One region of the Mesorhizobium sp. CC13 genome, then DNA from elsewhere that is predicted to be linked to it. Evidence: predicted binding sites of a transcription regulator. Region 1 holds the regulator's gene; the other holds the start of a gene.
The links. Region 1 encodes LexA, which represses DNA repair genes until DNA is damaged. Its sites were predicted from a motif close to TGTTCNNNNTGTGTTCNG; they were not measured.
Positions count from the first base shown of each region.

Region 2: a site for LexA is predicted at 2,163-2,180, ahead of PV773_RS02710 (sel1 repeat family protein). Genes of this name have one in related genera too.

Region 1 covers NZ_JARDJI010000002.1:501,263-505,671, forward strand. The annotation lists gene PV773_RS05515 (ComEC/Rec2 family competence protein) at 1-1,354, shown strand, start outside; gene lexA (transcriptional repressor LexA) at 1,757-2,473, opposite strand; gene glp (gephyrin-like molybdotransferase Glp) at 2,580-3,785, opposite strand; gene moaC (cyclic pyranopterin monophosphate synthase MoaC) at 3,786-4,265, opposite strand; gene trpC (indole-3-glycerol phosphate synthase TrpC) at 4,267-4,409, opposite strand, start outside.
Region 2 covers NZ_JARDJI010000001.1:572,053-576,461, reverse strand. The annotation lists gene PV773_RS02720 (peroxiredoxin) at 1-89, opposite strand, end outside; gene PV773_RS02715 (ABC transporter substrate-binding protein) at 293-1,414, opposite strand; gene PV773_RS02710 (sel1 repeat family protein) at 1,773-2,039, opposite strand; gene PV773_RS02705 (DUF2147 domain-containing protein) at 2,474-2,818, shown strand; gene PV773_RS02700 (glutathione binding-like protein) at 2,939-3,661, opposite strand; gene PV773_RS02695 (hypothetical protein) at 3,836-4,006, shown strand; gene PV773_RS02690 (hypothetical protein) at 4,050-4,244, shown strand; gene PV773_RS02685 (AMP nucleosidase) at 4,305-4,409, shown strand, end outside.

The DNA of each region.
Region 1 (4,409 bases):
CTCCACAGGCGGCTATCTTTCCATTTCCGGCGCCGAAGTGGCGGCGCAGCGCAGCTTCATCATGCTCGCCGTGATGCTGACGGCCGTGCTGTTCGACCGCGCCGCATTGACCATGCGCAATCTCGCCATCTCTGCCATCATCGTCATTCTCCTGTCTCCCCACGAGGTGGTCGGTCCGAGCTTCCAGATGTCGTTCGCGGCCACCGCGGCACTGGTCGGCGCTTATGGCTGGTGGTCGGACAGGCAGGCCGAGCGGGTGCAGCCGGCGATGCAGCTTTCACTCGCGGCAAAGACGTGGCGCAGGCTCTGGACCCTGGCGGTCGGGCTCCTGGCGACCTCGCTGATCGCCGGGCTGGCGACCAGCGTGTTCGGGGCCTGGCATTTCCAGCGCATCTCGCCGCTCAGCCTGTTCGCCAACCTGGCGGTGATGCCCATCGTCTCGGTGCTGGTGATGCCTTTTGCGGTTGCGGCCGGCGTGCTCATGCCGCTCGGCCTGGACGGCCTGTTCCTCGACACGATGGGGCGCGGCCTGGCCATGATGATCGCCATGGCGCGATGGTTCTCCGAGCGGTCGCCGGTCGACGCCGTCGGCCTGATTTCCGTCCGCTCGGTGATACTGGTGTCGGTCGCGCTCTGTATTGTCTCCATGGCGACCACCCGGCTCAAATTGGCCGCCCTGCCGTTCGCCGCGAGCGGATTGCTGCTGCTCGGCGAGGCAAGGACGCCAGACATATTGATCTCCGAAGACGGCCGGCTGGTCGGCGTGCCGACGGCGGGCGGCAGGCTGGCGGTCAACCGCGCACGTCCGAGCGAATTCGTCACCGACAGCTGGAAGAGGGCGGTTGTGGCGGGGGAACTGGTCGGCCCGCTTGGCACCGGCGGCGAGGCGGCCCCGGACGCCAAGGCCCCCCCTGATCGGGCGGATGCCTCGGCGCTCGAGGCGGCCATGTCCCTGCAAGGGGTAGAAAAACCGGGCCGCCGGCAGGCCTTCGTCTGCGGCGGCGGCCTGTGCACCATCGAGCACCCGTCAGGCGCCGTGATCGCCTATGCCGGCAATGCGGCAATGGCGAAGCCTGCCTGCGCCGTCGCGAGCCTGATCGTGATCGATGACGCGACGGCGCGGGACCCCTGCACAGGTTCGGCGACGACCGTCGTCACCAAGCGCGACCTGGCACGCTTCGGCAGCGTCGCGGCATTCCTGCCGGCGCAAGGGGAGCAGGCGAGCCGCCGGATCGAAATCCAGAAGGCGATCGCCGAGCCCTATCGGCCATGGCACGCGCAGCGGGCATTCTCCCGTGAGGCGCGCGGCCTGCCGCCCTTCCGCCGGGACCGTGCAAAGCCGCCGGCGGAGTAGGCCGCGCCATAAAGCAACTTGCAGCCAGACAGAGACGCGCCGGCGTCGCATGAATGCGGCCGAGAAAAGCAGCGAGGCGCGGAATGCCCTCATCGGGATGCAGTCGTCGAAATGCCCGCCGCGCTACCAGGAAAAGTGCGCAGCGGTTTTCCGCCCGGAATTGCGCAAAAACAAAGAGATAGAGCGTTTTCGTGATTCGAAGGGAAGCGGAATTTCTCTAGCCCGGATGCGCTGCACCCTGATCGGGTGCGCTGCCCCTGAAAGGCGATCGCTCCTGACCAGCGCTGGGAGAGCAGAGCCGAGAGCACTTCCGCTTTTCTTCGAATCGCGAAAACGCTCTGTCTTTTTGCTTCCACGCAAACCCGGACGGAAACTCGCTTCGCGCTTTTTTTTGGAATTGCCCTAGTAGCGCCGGATCAGCCCGACTAGCTTGCCCTGAACCTTGACCCGATCGGGGCCGAAGATGCGGGTTTCATAGGCGGGATTGGCGGCCTCGAGCGCGATCGAGGCGCCCTTGCGGCGAAAGCGCTTGAGCGTCGCCTCCTCGTCGTCCACCAGGGCAACGACGATCTCGCCCGGATTGGCGTTGCTGGCATTGCGGATGATGACCGTGTCGCCGTCGAAGATGCCGGCCTCGATCATCGAATCGCCCTTGACCTCCAGCGCATAGTGCTCGCCGCCCGAAATCATGTCCGGCGGCACCGAGATCGAGTGCGTCCTGTGCTGGATGGCGTCGATCGGTACGCCGGCGGCGATGCGTCCCATCACCGGAATGGCGACAGCCGCAGCCGCATCGTCGTCGTTGCCGGCCGAAAGCGTACGCGACGGCTCGGGCTTGCGCCCCAGGCTGCCCTCGATGACGCTCGGCGAAAACTTCCTGGCGGCGTTGAGGCCGGGCGCGATCGAGTCGGGCAAGCGGATGACTTCCAGCGCACGCGCGCGGTTCGGCAGGCGCCGGATGAAGCCGCGCTCCTCGAGCGCGGTGATCAGGCGATGGATGCCCGACTTGGAAGCGAGGTCGAGCGCCTCCTTCATCTCGTCGAAGGACGGGGGGATGCCCGCCTCCTTCAGCCGCTCATGAATGAACAGCAGAAGCTCGTGTTGTTTGCGCGTCAGCATCGCTGCCCCCAAGGGAATCGAAAGAAAAACAAACCCGGAACAAACACTATATGTTCCAGTTGTGTTCCGCAACCGATTAAATTTTGGTGAAGGTGCCGAGGGGCGCTCAGCGCAGCATCAGCACCAGGCAGCCAGTGCCAGATTCGGCGGCCCCCGCGAAGGGCTCGCGGATGATGACGCAATTGGCGTCGGCCAGCGTTCGCAGCATCGACGAGTCCTGGACCCCGAAGGGCACGGCGACGAGGCCGGCGTCGGTCTTGCGCACCACGCCGCGCACGTAGTCCTGGCGCAGGTCGTTTTCCTTCATGGGCGCCCCGAGCACGGCCTCGCGGATGTCCGGCGCATAGGGCCGCCCGCCGAGCTTCGCCAGAACCGGTTTCAGGAAGAGGTGCGAGCAGATGAGGCTCGCCACCGGGTTGCCGGGCAGGCCGATGCAGCGGGTGTCACCGAGCCGTCCGAACATCAGCGGCTTGCCCGGGCGCATGGCGATCTTCCAGAAATCGAGCTTCATGCCGAGGCCGGTCAGCACGCCGTGCACCAGGTCATGGTCGCCGACCGAGGCGCCGCCGAGGGTGACGATCACCTCGGCTTCGGCGTCGAGCGCCTGCCGGACGAGTGCCGAGATCGATCCGGTCTTGTCGGCCGCTATGCCGAGATCGAGGACGCGGGCGCCGACCGAGCGGGCAATGGCCGCCACGCCGTAGGCGTTGGACGAGATGATCTGGTCGGGGCCGGGCGAGCTTCCTGGCGGCAGCAGTTCGTCGCCGGTGGCGATGATCGCGACCAGCGGCGCGCGCTGCACCTCGAGCGTCGGATGGTTGGCGGCCGCCGCGAGCGACAGCGCGGCGGGGTCCATCAGGCGGCCGGCGTCGAGGATCAGGTCGCCTTCGCTGAAGTCGAGGCCCTTGAGGCGGATGTTGCGGCCGGGCGCGGTCGGCTCGACCACCTCGACTTCGCAGTTGCCGAGATCGCGCACGTTTTCCTGGATGACCACCGTGTCCGCGCCGGCCGGCACCGGCGCGCCGGTGAAGATGCGCACGGCCTGTCCGCGCGCGATTTTCCCTGCGAACTGCCGCCCGGCAGCCGCCTCGCCGATCACCGCAAGCCGGGCGGGCAGGTCGGCGATGTCCTGCGCGATCACCGCATAGCCGTCCATGGCCGAGGCATCGAAGGGCGGCTGGGTGCGCAAGGCGTGGAGCGGCGTGCCAAGCACACGTCCGGAAGCTTCGTCGAGGCCGACGCGTTCCGTGCCCGCCGGGGCAGCGCTTTCGAGCAGCCGTTCAAGCGCGTCGGCGACCGGCAGCAGCGCCATCTAGTCGACAGCCTTGTAGTCGCCCGACTTGCCGCCGGTCTTCTCGACCAGGCGGATGCCGGAGATCACCATGCCGCGGTCGGCGGCCTTGGCCATGTCGTAGATGGTCAGGCAGGCGACGGCGGCGGCGGTCAGCGCCTCCATCTCGACGCCGGTCTTGCCGGTGACGCGCGCCAGCGCCGTCACCCTGAGGCCCGGCAGCGATTCGTCCGGCTCGATCTCGACCGACACCTTGGTCAAGAGAATCGGATGGCAGAGGGGAACCAGCTCGTGCGTGCGCTTGGCGGCCATGATGCCGGCGATGCGCGCCGTGCCCAGCACGTCGCCCTTCTTGGCGTTGCCGGACAGGATCAGCGCCAGCGTCTCGGGGCGCATCGTCACTGTGCCCTCGGCGATCGCGGTACGGGTCGTTTCGGCCTTGTCGCCGACGTCGACCATGTTGGCCTCGCCGGTGGCGCCGATGTGGGTGAGGGCGGCCATGTCAGGCGCTCGCCGCGACCGGGCTGCCTTCGAGCAGCGCCCGCGTGGCAGCAGCCACGTCGGCCTGGCGCATCAGGCTCTCGCCGACGAGGAAGCCGCCGATGCCCGATTTTTCAAGCCTCAGGCAATCCTGGTGGGTGAAGA
Region 2 (4,409 bases), on a different contig from region 1:
CCGTCGCCGATCCAGTCGTGGAAAGCGATCGGGCCTTCCGTGGTGTCGGCTCTAAAATCCGGAGCGGAATCATTGATACGAAGACTCATGGTCGGTTTCCTCCCAATCCAAACTCGACGCTTCGAACAACCCACACCCGTGCCCTCGCTGAAACCGGGCGGCAGGTGGTGAAGGACGGCATTGTGCGCCAACGCCATTCAAAAGAAAACAGCGCGGCAGCGCTCCGACCCAGCGACAAAATGACAATGGCCGGGACGGTGCCCGGCCATCGATCAAGGCCGCCCGGCGCGGCTTATTGCGGAATCGGCGCGTACTTGCCGTTGCTCCACTGGTTGATGTCGTAGCTGGCGTTCTTGAGATCGCCCTTCTCGTCGAAGGTGACCTTGCCGACGACTGTGTCGATCGGCTCGCCGTTCTTGAGGGCCGCTGCGACCTTGGCCGGATCGTCGGAGCCGGCACGCTCGATGCCCTGGGCGAAGGCCTGGATGACGGCATAGGAGAACAGCGTGAAGCCTTCCGGCACGAAGCCGCCCGCCTTGATCTTCTCGACCGCTTCCTTGGCCTCCGGCTTGGACTGCGGGTCGGACGGGAAGACGAACATCGTGCCCTCGCCGGCGGGACCGGCGATCTGCCAGAATTCCGGCGAGGCGATGCTGTCGGGCATGATCAGCTGGAACTTGAAGTTCTGCTCGGCCGACTGGCGCAGGATCAGGCCGGCCTCGGGGTGATAGCCGCCGAAATAGACGACGTCGGCCTTGAGCTCCTTGAGCTTGGTGACCAGCGCCGAATAGTCCTTCTCGCCGGCATTGATGCCTTCGTAGAGGATCTCCTTGAGGCCGGCGGCGCCCATGGTCGAGCGCACCGCGTCGGCAACGCCCTGGCCGTAGGCGCTCTTGTCGTGCAGGACGACGACGTTCTTGCCGGCATATTTCTTGGCGATCCACGGGCCGATGAAGGCGCCCTGGGCGTCGTCGCGGGTATAGAGCCGCATGATGGTCGGCCAGCCCTTGGCGGCGGCGTCGTCGGTCAGCACCGGGTTTGACGAGGCCGGCGACATCATCAGCGCGCCGCTTTCGGCATAGACGGCGGAGGCCGGGATGCTCGAGCCCGAGCAGGCATGGCCGTCGATGAAGTTGATGCCATTGGCGACGATGCGGTTGGCGACCGAGACCGCCTGCTTGGGATCGCAGACGTCGTCCTCGACGGAAAGCTTGACCTGGCGGCCCATGACACCGCCCTTCTCGTTGATGTCCTTGACCGCCGCCTCGGCGCCCTTGCGGAACTGGTCGCCGATGTTGGCGAGCTGGCCGGTCATCGGCCCGACCACCGCAAAGGTGATCTCCTGGGCGAACGCCGCGCCGGCGCTGAGCGACAGACCGACGAGCGCCGCCCCGATAGTACGTTTCAGATGCATCTTGTCTCCTCCCTCGAGCCTGCACGAGATGCCATTTCGCGTCTCGCTTGCAATTGGCGCATGCTTTTCACCCGCGCCCGACATTGTCTTGGCGCATGGGCGGGGAGCCATTGTGCCTGTGCCGACTTCGCCTCGCAATCCGTGCGTGTGCCGGGCGCCGAAAGCGAGGAAGCCGCGCCGGCCTTGTTTCGGCCGGTCGCGGCTTTGTCACGGAACGCTTCGCGGGGCATCTTGGTCCCCGTCGCAGCCTTGCCTGCCCTGTCAGCCCGGCGCGCCTCGCCCGTCCTTCAAGCCGTCGCGCTCTTGTTGTTGGGGACCGCCGCCCGCGGCAGCCCCGGCCTTCCCCCGAAGCTCTTTCTCAGTGCGCCGTCATCCATTCGCGCGCTTCGCGCAGGGCTCGTGCGATGTCGGTCTTGGACATCGCCATCGACAGTTCCGAGCGAAGCTCGGCGGCGCGGGCCGATCCCTTGATCGCGGCGATGTTGAACCACTTGTGGGCGGCGACGACGTCGACGTCGCAGTCGCGGCCGGTCGAATACATCATGCCCAGTTCCACAAGGATGTCGGCCTGAGCGGTGCTGCCCATCGCACCGAAGCCGGCCTCAAAGATCTCGAAACGTGCCATTTTCTTGTCCCCTGTCCGTCTCCCGGAGCGGGCAAGCCGGTGTCGTCCGGAGCCGCTCTTTCGATGCTTCCGAGGATGCCGGCGAACCTTGAATCCGCCGTAAAATGGCTTGCTTAACCCGAGGAAAACAAACTTCAAACAAAGGGTAAACCTTGGAATTCATTAAGGATAGGAAGCCTTGCGGCGACTGGGATTTGAGAAAAATGCGCTGAAAATTCGCGTCCCGCCGCGAAAGCCTTTGATAACCACGCCTGAGCTTTGCGCTGGCCGCTGTCGCCCCGCCGGAGACGAAATGCGCCGATGGAAGCGCCAAAAATGCTTCGGTCTTACCCAGCGGCACCGCTTCCGTTTTCGGCGCGCCTGATTTACGCTTACGTTTGCGTAAACGTCAGGCGGGGGAGCCTGTGAGCAAGACACCAACCGGGAGGACTTCAATGTTTGGCAAGATGAGCCTGGCCGTCGCGGCCACCATGATGCTGGCGGGTGCGGCGATGGCCGATCCGATCGAAGGCAACTGGAAGACCGAAGCCGGATCGACCGCGGCGATCGAGACCTGCGGCGGCAGCTTCTGCATCACCCTCAAGGACGGCAAGCATGCCGGCAAGAAGATCGGCACGTTCAAGGCCGACGGCGACAATGCCTATTCGGGCAAGATCACCGATCCGGCCAACGACAAGACCTACTCCGGCAAGGCCACCCTCGCCGGCTCGAACCTCAAGATGAGCGGCTGTGTGCTCGGCGGCCTGATCTGCAAGAGCCAGAACTGGAAGAAGCTGTAAGAGAGCGAGTAGGGAAATAGCGAATAGTGAGTAGTGGGGTATGCGTGTCGGCTCCGGCCGGCGATCCCCTCACTACTCTCTACTCTCTACTCACTATTCGCCATTCCCTACTCGATCCCGTCAAACCCTCGCCCGCTGGCCGAACAGGATCTTCTGCGCTTCCTTGTCGTCGGCGAGATTGCTGCGATGGTCCTCGCCGACGGCGAGGCCGCGGATGACCGCCGGGCGGGCGAGCAGGGTTTCGAACCAGCGCTTGAGGTGGGGGAATTCCTCGAGGTCCTGGCCCTGGTTCCTGTAGGGCTTGACCCAGCCGAGCGAGGCGATGTCGGCGATGGAGTAGTCGCCGGCGAGGAAATCGCGGTCGGCCAGGCGCTTGTCCATCACGCCGTAGAGGCGATTGACCTCGTTGGTGTAGCGGTCGATGCCGTAGGCGATCTTCTCGGGCGCATACTGGCGGAAGTGATGGGCCTGGCCGGCCATAGGGCCGAGGCCGCCGACCTGCCAGAACAGCCACTGGTCGACTTCGGCGCGGCCACGCTCGTCGGCCGGATAGAACCTGCCGAACTTGCGCCCGAGATATTGCAGGATGGCGCCGGACTCGAAGATCGAGATCGGCTCGCGGCCCCATTTGCCGTCTGCGCCCGGACCTTCGGGGTCGACGATGGCCGGCATGCGGTTGTTGGGCGCGATCTCCAGGAATGACGGCTCGAACTGCTCGCCCTTGCCGATGTTGACGTATTTGACCGTGTAGGGGACGCCGAGCTCCTCGAGCATGATGGATATCTTCCAGCCGTTGGGCGTCGGCCAATAGTAGAGGTCGATCGGCAGGGTCTGCGTGGTCATTTCCACGGTCTCCATTGGTGAGCGATGAGCTGGAGATATGCGTGGGAAACGCAAACACAACCCCGCCAGCCTGTCGTTCGCCGTCAATAAATTTGAACCGAAGATGAACGGAGGTCTCAGAGCCCGTTCAGCCGCCGCGCCGCATAGTCCGTGTCATCGAAGGGGATACACCAAATGCTCGCTCGCCGGTTCACCATCGTCTGCCTGCTTTCGGCGCTGTTCGGCATCCTGTTTGCCACGCTGGTCGCGGAGACAAGCCGCCCGGCTCGGTCGTGGGGCATCGGCCAGGTGGTGCCCTGCGTTTTCGAGGAAGGCATGAACTGCAAGCCACCCTTGCGACACTAACAAACGAAGAGATCAACCAGTTCCAACCGAAAAGAACACGAAGATGACCCGCACCGCCCTCCAGATCGCAAAGTTCGCCCGGCTCCTGCCGCGTGCCGTGCTGATCCTGATGGTGCTTGCCGCCCCGGTCCTGGCCGTGCCGCAGCTGCGTGCCGACAACGGCTCGACGATCGAGGCGCCTGCGGCGCGCAAGGGCGGCGTGGGTTTCGTGCTGCTGGTCAGCCTGCAGCGCGGCTGACCCTCGGAGACGCTGCGGCAGCCCCCTCCCAACCGTCACGATTGATCTCTATACTGGGTCATGGAAAAGCGAATCTATCCCGAACCCATCGAATCCATCCTGACGCCGGAGCCGTTTCCCCGGCAGAGCTTCACCGACGCCGCGAAGGCTGTCGAGGCGTTGAAG